2 regions of the Fodinicurvata halophila genome follow, and region 1 is predicted to be linked to the other one. Evidence: predicted binding sites of a transcription regulator. Region 1 holds the regulator's gene; the other holds the start of a gene.

Region 1 (5,907 bases):
TGGACGAACCCGGCACCGGCCTGTCGGGCGGCCAGCAACAGCGCCTGTGCATCGCCCGCGCCATCGCGGTCAATCCGGAAGTGATCCTGATGGACGAGCCCTGCTCGGCCCTGGACCCCATCGCCACCGCCCTGATCGAGGAGCTGATCGACGAGATCAAGCAAAGCTACACCATCGTGATCGTCACCCATAACATGCAGCAGGCTGCACGCGTCTCGGGCCGCACCGCCTTCTTCCATCTTGGCAACCTGGTGGAGGTCGGCGCGACCGAGCAGATCTTCACAAACCCCGGCGACGAGAAAACCCAGGACTACATCACCGGCCGTTTCGGCTGATGTCCGGAGGCCTCACCCGCGGAGAGTTACGATGACTTCAGAACAAGGCGACCACATCATCCGGTCCTACGACGAGGAACTGGAACACTTGAAGGAACTGATCGCCCGCATGGGCGGTCTGGCGGAAACCCAGCTGGCCGACGCCGTGGACAGTCTGGTGCGCAACGACCAGGAGCTGGCCACCCGCACCATCCGCAACGACGAGAAGATCGACGAGATCGAGCACGAGCTCGATGCCTACACCGTGCGGATGCTGGCCCTGCGCCAGCCGGTGGCCTCCGACCTGCGCATGGTGATCTCGGCTCTCAAGGTGGCCAGCGACCTGGAGCGTATCGGCGACTACGCGGCCAACGTGGCCAAGCGGGCCGTGGCCCTGCACCAGCAGCAGCCGCTGGACCCCGTACGCTCCCTGCCGCGCATGGCCAAACTGGTCCAGGGCAACATCAAGCGGGTGCTGGATGCCTACGCCAAGCGCGATGCCAACATGGCGCTGAACGTCTGGGAGAGCGACCAGGAAATCGACGAGATGTACACCAGCCTGTTCCGCGAGACCCTGACCTACATGATGGAGGATCCGCGCAGCATCACGGCCGGAACCCATCTGCTGTTCATTGCCAAGAACATCGAGCGTATCGGAGACCACGCAACCAATATCGCCGAGATCGTCTACTTCATGGCCACCGGCAACCAGCTCATGATCGATCGTCCCAAGGGCGACACCTCCAGCTTCGCGGTTGTCGAACCGCCGGAAGAGGGCAAGGGGCCCCGCAAGGAATCCAACAACGGAGATGAACAAAAATGAAGCCTGTCATCCTGATCGTCGAGGATGAAGCGGCGCTGGTCACCCTGTTGCGGTACAATCTGGAACGCGAAGGCTTCCGCCTGCTCGAGGCACGCGACGGCGAGGAGGCCCTGGTCCTGGCCCAGGAGGAGAAGCCCGACCTGATCCTGCTGGACTGGATGCTTCCGCTGGTGTCCGGCCTACAGGTCTGTCGCCAGCTGCGCCGCGATCGCGAAACCCGGGAGATTCCCATCATCCTGCTGACGGCGCGCGGCGAGGAAACCGACAAGGTACGCGGGCTGGAAAGCGGGGCCGACGACTATATCACCAAGCCCTTCTCGCCGGCGGAGCTGACCGCTCGGGTGCGCGCCGTGCTGCGGCGGGCGGTTCCCGCAAGCTCGGGGGAAACCCTGAATTTCGCCGACATATCGGTGGACCTGAACGCCCACCGGGTGCGTCGCGGCGAGCGCAACGTCCACCTGGGCCCCACGGAATTTCGCCTGCTCAGTCACCTGATGCAGCATCCCGGCCGGGTCTTCAGTCGCGAGCAGCTGCTCGATGCCGTCTGGGGCCATGACGTCTACGTCGAGCCGCGCACCGTGGATGTCCATATCCGCCGCCTGCGTAAGGCCCTGAACGAGGACGAGGAAAGCGACCTGATCCGCACGGTGCGCTCGGCCGGGTATTCCCTGGATCACCCCGGCAACTGAGCGCAGAAGCTCGGCCGATTGCGGCGGACTTACGCCTTCTCGGTGGCTGCGGCGGGGCCCAGCGTCTTGCTCACCCGCACGATGTTCGGATCCTCGGCCAGCAGCCTGCGTTCGAAACCGAGATCCTTGACCAGTTCCAGCATGCGCGTGTTCTCACTCAGCACATCCCCCCAGACCTCGTGAATACCCCGACGGGCGGCATAGTCGAGGATGCGCCGCATCAGCAGGTAGCCGAGGCCCCGTCCCTTCAGGTCCGAACGCACGGCCACGGCATACTCCGCGCGCTCGTTCTCGGGATCGGCGGCGATTCGCGCCACGCCCCAGAGCTCGGCGGCGTTCTCCGGCGAGATTGCGACCAGGGCCATTTCACGATTGTAGTCGATCTGCGTGAAGCGCGCGGCCGACTCGTGGCTGAGCTCGGCCATGTGTGAGAAGAAGCGCATGCGCACGTCATCGGGTGTCAGGTGCTTGTAGAGAGCGCTCAAGGCCGGTTCGTCCTCGGGCCGGATCGGCCGCACGAAGACCTCGGTCCCGTCCAGCAGATGCCCCCATTGCTCCAGAAGGCGCGGATAGGGCCGGATGGCCAGGCGATAGGCGGGCCCCCGGCTATGGTCCACCTCTTCGCGGGGCCGCAGTCGTACCCGGGCATCCAGGGCGATAACGCCTTCGGCATCGGCCAACAGGGGATTGATGTCGATCTCCTGCACCTCGGGGCGCTCGGCGGCGATCTGCGAGATATGCATCAGGGCCGCGGCAATGGCGTCCAGGTCGGCCGGTTCCTGGGCGCGATATCCCTTTAGGCGATCGTAGATGCGCGTTTCCGCCATCAGGGAATGCGCCAGCGCCATGTTCAGCGGCGGCAAGCCCACCGCCTTGTCGCGAATCACCTCCACTGCTGTGCCGCCCTCGCCGAACAGGATGACGGGCCCGAACTGCCGGTCCTCGGTCAGCCCCAGGATCAACTCCTGGGCCCCGGGACGCCGGCACATGGCCTGTACGCTGAAGCCATCCACCCGGGCCTCGGGCCGGGCCTGGTGCACGCGTTTCAGCATTTCCTCGGCTGCAATCCGCACCCTGTCACTGTTGGCCAGGTCGAGCTTCACGCCGCCTACATCGCTCTTGTGCGTGATGTCCGGGGACAGGATCTTGATGGCAACGGGAAAGCCGATTTCCTCGGCCTGGCGCACGGCCTCGTCCGGATCAGTAGCCTTGCGGGTTTCCACTGTGGCAACGCCATAGCAGGACAGCAGGGCCTTGGCTTCAGGCTCGCTCAGCCATTCACGGCCTTCGGCCAAGGCCTCCTCCAGCAGGGCCTGAACGGATTCACGGTCCGGATCCTTCTCATCCGGCAGGCTGGCTGGCGTCTCCATCAGCTCTTCCTGGCCGCGGCGATAGCGCACCAAGTGCATGAAGCTCCGCACGGCCCGCTCAGGAGTGTCATAGGTAGGAATATGGCTCTCGGCGAAGAGCGAACGTGAATTGGCCACGGCCTGGTCGCCGAGCCAGGCGGTGAAGATCGGCTTGCGTTTGCGGGACGGTCGTGCCTGAACGCTCTCGATGACGCTTTCTGCCACGGCATTGGGGTCCGCCACCGCCACGGGACAATGCATGACCAGCAAGGCATCCACGCCCTTGTCCTCCAGCAGGTTCTGCGTTGCGTTGCGGTAGCGTTCCGGATCTGCATCCCCGACAATGTCCACGGGGTTGCCGTGACTCCAGGTGGGCGGCAGGGCCGCGTCCAGGCCCTGCATCGTTTCGTCCGAAAGCTCTGCCAGGTGACCCTTGTGCTCGATCAGAGCATCGGTGGCCAGGACACCCAGACCGCCGCCATTGGTCAGGATGGCCAGCCGATCATGGTCCCCATGCCGCAGCGGTGTGGATGTCGCCAGCGTCTGGACCGCATCGAACAGCTCCTCCAGCGTGAACACGCGCAGCACACCGGCGCGTCGGAAGGCAGCGTCATAGACTTCGTCAGCGCCGGCCAGGGCGCCGGTATGCGAGGTTGCGGCCTTGGCCGCTTCGGCAACGCGGCCGCCCTTGATGACGATCACCGGCTTGATGCGCGCACAGGCCCGCGCGGCCGACATGAACTTGCGTGCATCGGTGACCGCCTCGACATAGAGCATGACCGCGCGTGTCTGCGGATCGACCGCCAGGTAGTCCAGCATGTCGCCGAAATCCACATCCGCCATGTCACCCAGGGAAACCACATGGGAAAAGCCGATGCCGCGGCCGCTTGCCCAGTCCAGCATCGCCGTCACGATGGCGCCCGACTGGGTGACGAAGGCCATGTCACCCGGCAGGGCGGCCTGGTGCGCAAAGCTGGCGTTCAACCCCTGGCGCGGGGCCAGCAGGCCAACGCAGTTGGGCCCGACGATGCGCAGAGTATGGGGACGGGCGGCATCCAGCATGGCCTGGCGCAGGCTGCGGCCCGCCTCCTGACCTCCCTCCCCGAAGCCGGCGGTGACGACAACCACCGCCTTCGTGCCCTGCTCGGCAAGTTCGCGGGTGATGTCCGGGACCGTATCTGGGGGCGTGCAGACAATCGCCAGGTCCGGGACCCGAGGCAGGCTGGAGACGGAGGGATAGGCCAGCACGCCCTCGATCGAGTCGCGCCGGGGGTTTACCGGCATGATCGGGCCCTGGAAGCCGCTGTGGAAGAGATTCCGGGCCAGGAAATGTCCGACCGACCCCTTGCGCCCGCTGGCGCCAACCAGGGCGACACTGCGCGGGTGAAAGAAGGCTTCGAGATTCCGCGTGGTCACACCGATTTCTCCCTGTGTCTCGGAGCTGGAGAGCCCATGTTGCGTCGCAACATGGAACTGGACAAGCCCTTCTCTTATCGCCTACGCGATTGTCATGACAGCAGCTTGCGATAGGCTTCCGCCGATTCGTCGTCGAAGACGCAGAAAACGATCCGATTGGGCCGTGCCTGCCCGACCTCTTCCTGCACGCTCGAAACGGCAATCTCAGCCGCCCTGTCGGCCGGGAACCCGTAAACCCCGGTGGAAATCGCCGGAAAAGCGATGGATTGCAGCCCTTTCTCGGCAGCCAGGCGCAGGCTGTTTCGATAGCAGTTTTCCAGGGCTGCCTCTTCCCCGTTGTCGCCGCCCTGCCAGACAGGACCGACGGTATGGATCACGTGCCACGCCGGCAGGGCGAAGCCGGGCGTGATCCGGGCCTCTCCTGTCGGACAGCCGCCCAGTGCGCGGCAGGCTTCCGCAAGTTCCGGACCGGCAGCCTTGTGTATGGCCCCGCAGACACCACCGCCTGGGCGCAACTCGTTGTTGGCCGCGTTGACAATGGCATCGACCTTAAGCTTCGTGATGTCGCCTTGATGGAGTTCAAGCTTGTTCCGCGTCATGTGCGAAGTCTAACAGCCTGCTGTTGCTGTTTAAACGCCGTGCAGGCCGGCCACTCCTACTCCGCCGGCGCCGGCCGCAACTGACCGGTGGGGTAGAGGCGGCTGATCCAGATGAGCAGCAGCAAACCGGGTATAGCCATCAACGAAGTGGACATAAAGAACAGGACCCAGCCCATCTGGTCCACCAGCCAGCCACTGCCGGTGGACATCAGTGTGCGTCCGAAGGCCATCAGCGAGGTCAGAAGCGCATACTGAGTGCCCGTAAAGGCCACGTTGCAGAGGCTGGACAGGTAGGCCACGAAGGCCGCCGATCCCAGGCCGCCCGTGAAGTTGTCGACGCCGACCACGACAGCCAGAAGCCAGAGATCGGGCCCGTGGACGGCCAGCCAGGCGAAGAAGATATTGGTGACCGCCTGCAGAATGCCGCCAATGAAAAGCGCCTTCAGCACCCCGATCTTCGCCACCAGCATGCCTCCCACGAAGATGCCGAACAGCGTGGCGAAGACGCCGAAGAACTTGGTCACGCTGCCGATCTCCACACCACTGAAACCCACCTCGTTGAAGAAGGGGTTGGTCATGGTGGCGGCGATGGCATCGCCGTACTTATAGAGCAGGACGAACAGCAGGATCGCAAACCAGCCGCGTCGCGTCAGAAATTCCGCGAAGGGGTCGACCACGGCACGCTTGAGCCAGGCCAGCGCTCGTTCGATCCGATTG
Region 2 (5,907 bases), on a different contig from region 1:
ACCGCCGGCCGCCTGTCCATCGATGAGGAGTTGATGAACGAGGTCGCCGAGATCCGCGACGCCGTCAAGCCCAAGGAAACCCTGCTGGTCGCCGATGCCATGACCGGCCAGGACGCCGTCAACGTCGCCAGCACCTTCAACGAACGCGTCGGTGTCTCCGGCATCATGCTGACCCGCGTGGACGGCGATGCCCGCGGCGGTGCGGCCCTGTCCATGCGCGCCGTCACCGGCCGCCCGATCAAGCTGCTGGGCGTGGGCGAGAAATTGGACGCCCTGGAGAACTTCCACGCCGACCGCGTCGCCGGACGCATCCTGGGCATGGGCGACATCGTCTCCCTGGTCGAGAAGGCCGCCGAGAGCTTCGAGCAGGACGAGGCCGAGAAGATGGCCAAGAAGCTCGAGAAGGGCAAGTTCGACCTGAACGACATGTCCAAGCAGCTCCAGCAGCTCACCAAGATGGGCGGCATGCAGCAGCTGATGAATCTCATGCCCGGCATGGGCAAGATGCAGGAGCAGCTGAAGAACGCCAACGTCGACGACGGCATGGTCAAGCGCCAGCTGGCCATCATCTCCTCCATGACCAAGCAGGAGCGCGCCCACCCCGAGATCATCAAGGCCTCGCGCCGCAAGCGGATTGCGTCGGGCTCCGGCACCACGGTGCAGGAGGTCAACAAGCTGCTGAAGCAGTTCGCCGATGCCCAGAAGATGATGAAGCGCGCCCGCAAGCTGGGCAAGAAGGGCATGATGCGCGGCGGCATGCCGGGCATGCCCCCCGCCGGTGGAATGGGCGGCGGCGGCATGGGTGGCCCCGGTGGCATGGGCGGTGGAGGCGGCAACCTGCCGCCCGGCCTCGGCGACATGAGCAACCCCTTCGGCAACAAGAAATAGGATCACCCGACAGTCGGCAGGCGGAGCGCCGCAGACGGTCCCGCGCCGGCCCATACGACTTCGAACATGAGTGCGGTTTAAGGAAAGAAAGGAAACCAGATGTCCCTCAAGATTCGCCTCGCCCGTGGCGGCGCAAAGAAGCGCCCCTTCTATTCCATCGTCGTGGCGGACACGCGCATGCCGCGTGACGGCCGCTTCAAGGAGAAGCTGGGCACCTACAATCCCATGCTTCCGCGCGAGCATGAGGAACGCATCCGCCTGAACGGCGAGCGCATCCAGTACTGGCTGTCCCACGGCGCCCAGCCCACCGACCGCGTGGCCCGCTTCCTGGTCGAGCGCAACCTGATCGAGGCCAAGCCGCGCCGCGAGCAGACCAAGAAGAACCAGCCCGGCGCCAAGGCGCAGGAGCGCCAGCGCGAAGCGGAAGAGCGGCGCAAAGAGGCCGAGGAAGCGGCGGCAGCAGCCGCCGCCGAGGAACAGACCGCCGCAGAGCCCCCTGCCGAAGAACCTGCAGGCGAGGAAAGCGGCGAGGAAGCCAAGGCGTAAGGCTTCCGGAAGACGCAAGGCGGAGGCAGCATGACGCCGGAGAAGCTGGTCTGCCTGGCCGCGGTCGCGGGCGCTCATGGCGTGCGCGGCCAGGTCACCCTGAAGACCTTCACCGAAACGCCGGAGTCGGTCACCGCCTATGGTCCCCTCCAGGACGAGGAGGGGAACAGCTACCGCCTGAAGGTCAAGGGCGAGGCGCGCGGCCTGCTGATCGCCGAGGTTGAGGGGGTGACGGACCGCGATGCGGCCGAGTCCCTCAAGGGCAAGCGCCTCTACGTCAAGCGCGAGGCCCTGCCCCAGCCTGAGGATTCCGAGGAGTTCTACTTCGCGGACCTGATCGGACTGGAAGCCCGGGATAGCTCGGATACCCTGTTGGGATACATCTCGGCGGTGTATAACTTCGGGGCCGGCGACCTGCTGGAATTGCGTGATGAGGAGGGGGGAGAGCGCCTCCTGCCCTTCACGCGCCAGATCGTCCCCGAGGTGGACCTGGCGGCCGGGTGGATCCGGGTGGATCCACCGCCCGAGACGGAAGCCACCGAGGCCTCGGAAAACGGCGAGAAAAACGCGCCGGACGCCTGAGTGGGGCTGGACAAGCGGCCCCAGACAGGTCATAAAGCGCGGCTTCGAGGGATGGACAGTTGTGACACGCGCCGGGACAGACCGACAGCCCTGGACGGCAACCGTCCTGACCCTCTTTCCCGAAGCCTTTCCCGGCTTGCTGGGGAGCAGTCTGGCGGGAAAGGGCCTGGAAAGGGACCTTTGGAGGCTCGAAACTCTGGACATCCGGGGTTTTGCGCGCGATAAACACCGCTCCGTGGACGATACGCCCTTCGGCGGCGGTGCCGGCATGGTGATGCGGCCGGATGTTGTCGGTGCGGCCGTGGAGGCCAGCGCGGAGTCACCCGGTCCCCTGGTCTATCTGAGCCCCCGCGGGCGGACCTTCGACCAGGCCATGGCGCGAGAGTTTGCCGAGGAGCCCGGCCTGCGCCTGCTTTGCGGGCGCTATGAAGGGATCGACGAGCGCGTGCTCGAAGCCAGCGGGGCGCGCGAGGTCAGCATAGGCGACTATGTCCTCTCCGGAGGGGAGGTCGCCGCACAGGTGGTACTGGATGCCGTGGTCCGTCTGTTGCCCGGGGTTATGGGCAACGAGGCGAGCGGCGGCGACGAATCGTTCGAAGGGGATCTGCTGGAGTATCCCCACTATACGCGACCCGCCGAATGGCAGGGGCGCAGCGTGCCGGAGGTTCTGCTTTCCGGCCATCACGAGAGGGTCCGCCAATGGCGGCGGGCCCGCGCAGAGGACATAACCGAACGGCGGCGGCCGGATCTCTGGCACCGCTACCTTGAACGCCGCCGCACCGGCGGAAACGAGGAAGGATAGGACGAAGGCCATGAATACGATCGAACAGCTCGAGCAGGAGCAGGTCGCCACACTGAACGCCAACAACAAGGTGCCGCGCTTTGCGCCGGGCGATACGCTCCGCATCAACGTGAAGGTCGTCGAGGGTACGCGTGAGCGTATCCAGGCTTTCGACGGAATCTGCATTGCCCGCAAGAACCGCGGCATCAATTCCTCCTTCACGGTGCGCAAGATCTCCTACGGCGAGGGTGTCGAGCGTGTCTTCCCGCTCTACAGCCCGCGGGTCGACAGCATCGAGGTCCTGCGCCGCGGCGACGTGCGCCGCGCCAAGCTCTATTACCTTCGCAACCTGCGCGGCAAGGCGGCCCGCATCCCGGAGAAGACCACGGGACTGGCCGGCAAGCTGGCCCAGGCCGAGCGCCAGGACCAGGCGGACCGCAAGGCCGGCCGCAAGTAATTCCCCTCATCGGAACGCCGTTGTTCCGCAGGAGGAGAAACGTCTTGAAAACGCCGGGCCTGCGTCCCGGCGTTTTCTGTTTTGGGTTGCGGCGCACAACATCAGCTTGTGGATAAGGCGAGACTTCTCAGAGCCTTCCGAATATGGTTAAACTGGTTGTAACAAAACCTTCATAATTGTTTCGCACCCCTATAACCCGGCGCGCGTAAGAACCGGGGACCACAATTCAAGCAGTGAGGAGAAACGCATGAGATCGAAAAAGACCACCCTCGCAACGGCAACGGCCATTTCGGCCCTCTTCCTGGCCTCGCCGGCCATGGCCCAGACCGAGATTCAGTGGTGGCACGCCATGGGCGGCAGCCTGGGAGAGCTCCTCGAAAGCATCACGCAGGACTTCAACGAGAGCCAGGACGACTATGTCGTCAACCCGGTCTACAAGGGCGAGTACAACGAGACCATGACCGGGGCCATCGCCGCCTTCCGCGCCGGCGAGCAGCCGCACATCGTGCAGATCTACGAGGTCGGCACCGCCACCATGATGGCGGCCGAGGGCGCCATCCGCCCGGTCTACGAGGTCATGGAAAAGTCCGAGGTCGAGTTCGATCCGGACGCCTATCTGCCGGCCGTGACCGGCTATTACACGACGACCGAGGGCGACATGCTCTCCCTGCCCTTCAACAGCTCCACGCCGGTCATGTTCTACAACAAGGACGCCTTCGAGGAAGCCGGCCTGGACCCGGAGCAGCCGCCGCGTACCTGGCCGGAGGTCGAGGAGTATTCCCAGGCACTGCTGGATGCCGGCTATGAGTGCGGCTTCACCACCGGTTGGCCGTCCTGGGTGCAGCTGGAGAACTTCAGTGCCCTGCACAACGTGCCCTTCGCCAGCAAGGAGAACGGCTTCGCCGGCACGGACATCGAGGCCCTCTTCAACAGCGACCTGCACAAGCACCATATCGGCAAGCTGGCCGAGTGGCAGGAAAGCGGCGTCTTCAGCTACGGCGGCCGCTACAGTGACAGCCAGCCGAAGTTCATCGGCGGTGAGTGTCCCATCTACATGGACTCCTCCGCGTCTCGCGCTGGCCTGGTCTCCAACATCGAGGACTTCGAGTTCGGTGTGGGCATGCTGCCCTACTGGCCCGATGTCGAGGACGCTCCGCAGAACTCCATTATCGGCGGGGCTTCTCTCTGGGTCCTGGAAGGCCACTCGGAAGAGGAATACGAGGGCGTCGCCGCCTTCTTCGAGCACCTGTCCTCTCCCGAAGTCCAGGCCGAATGGCACCAGAAGTCGGGCTACCTTCCCATCACCGAGGCTGCCTTCGAGCTGACCGAGGAGCAGGGCTACTATGATGAGAATCCCGGCGCGGATATCTCCGTCGAACAGATGAACCTGAATCCGCCGACGGAATACTCCAAGGGCCTGCGCATCGGCAACTTCGTGCAGATCCGCGACATCATCAACGAGGAGCTGCAAGCAACCTTCGCTGATGACAAGACTGCCGCGGAAGCCCTCGACGAGGCGGTCGAGCGCAGCAACAGCCAGATGGACAAGTTTCATCGGCAGAATAACTGAGCGCTCGTGATCGATTGACCGACCCGGTCGGGAGAGGGGGCCCAACCCCCTTCCGGCCGGGTGGTCTTTTTCCAACAAGACGGTCTGCCAGACACCCGGCTCCTGCATGCTGAAACGCGTTCATTTCCGCCGACCCTATCTGCCCTATCTGCTGCTGCTGCCGCAGATCGCGGTTACAATCATCTTCTTCATCTGGCCGGCGGCCCAGGCCCTCTATCAATCCCTGTTGCTAGAAGATGCCTTTGGGCTCAGCTACGAGTTCGTCTGGTTCGAGAACTTCATCGCCCTGTTCCGCGACGGCAATTACCTGCACTCCTTCCGCATCACCATTTTCTTCAGCGCCGCGGTCACCTTCTCCGCCATGGCGCTGGGACTCTGCTTTGCCACCATGGCCGACCGCGTGATACGCGGCGCCAGTGTCTACAAGACCCTGCTGGTCTGGCCCTATGCCGTGGCGCCGGCCCTGGCGGGCGCGCTCTGGGCCTTCATGTTCGATCCCACGCTGGGCGTGATCTCCACCTTCCTGACGCACCTGGGATATGACTGGAACCACAGGCTCGACGGCTCGGACGCGATGATCCTGATCATCGTCGCCGCCACCTGGAAACAGATCAGCTACAACTTCCTGTTCTTCCTGGCTGGCATGCAGGCCATACCGCGCTCCCTGGTAGAGGCGGCCGCCATCGACGGGGCGGGCCCCTTCAAGCGCTTCTGGACCATCATCTTTCCGCTGCTCTCGCCGACCACCTTCTTCCTGATGGTGGTGAACGTGGTCTACGCCTTCTTCGAGACCTTCGGCATCGTCCATGCCGTCACCGACGGCGGTCCCAACCGGGCAACCTCGATCCTGGTCTACAAGGTCTACCGCGACGGCTTCGTCGGTCTCGACCTCGGCAGCTCGGCCGCCCAGTCCGTCATCCTGATGGCGATCGTGATCTCGCTGACCGTCTTCCAGTTCCGCTACATCGAGAAGAAGGTGCAGTACTGATGGTCGAGAATAACCGCTGGATCAAATTCTCGTCGCACCTGATCCTGATTCTGGGTCTCGCTGCGGTCATCTTCCCCATCTACATCATGGTGATC

Evidence for each region. The regulator PhoB, encoded in region 1, activates phosphate uptake and scavenging genes when phosphate is short. The targets are predictions, from matches to a motif close to TNTCATAAAACTGTCA.
Region 2: the regulator PhoB is predicted to act here: its motif matches at 3,412-3,427, upstream of ugpB (sn-glycerol-3-phosphate ABC transporter substrate-binding protein UgpB).

What each region holds. Positions count from the first base shown of each region.
Region 1 is NZ_JBHSCW010000007.1:91,013-96,919, reverse strand. It holds gene pstB (phosphate ABC transporter ATP-binding protein PstB) at 1-335, shown strand, start outside; gene phoU (phosphate signaling complex protein PhoU) at 367-1,137, shown strand; gene phoB (phosphate regulon transcriptional regulator PhoB) at 1,134-1,826, shown strand; gene ACFOW6_RS12730 (bifunctional acetate--CoA ligase family protein/GNAT family N-acetyltransferase) at 1,856-4,591, opposite strand; gene ACFOW6_RS12725 (O-acetyl-ADP-ribose deacetylase) at 4,684-5,190, opposite strand; gene ACFOW6_RS12720 (AmpG family muropeptide MFS transporter) at 5,247-5,907, opposite strand, start outside.
Region 2 is NZ_JBHSCW010000010.1:6,651-12,557, reverse strand. It holds gene ffh (signal recognition particle protein) at 1-888, shown strand, start outside; gene rpsP (30S ribosomal protein S16) at 988-1,434, shown strand; gene rimM (ribosome maturation factor RimM) at 1,465-2,016, shown strand; gene trmD (tRNA (guanosine(37)-N1)-methyltransferase TrmD) at 2,078-2,818, shown strand; gene rplS (50S ribosomal protein L19) at 2,829-3,254, shown strand; gene ugpB (sn-glycerol-3-phosphate ABC transporter substrate-binding protein UgpB) at 3,502-4,824, shown strand; gene ugpA (sn-glycerol-3-phosphate ABC transporter permease UgpA) at 4,931-5,812, shown strand; gene ugpE (sn-glycerol-3-phosphate ABC transporter permease UgpE) at 5,812-5,907, shown strand, end outside.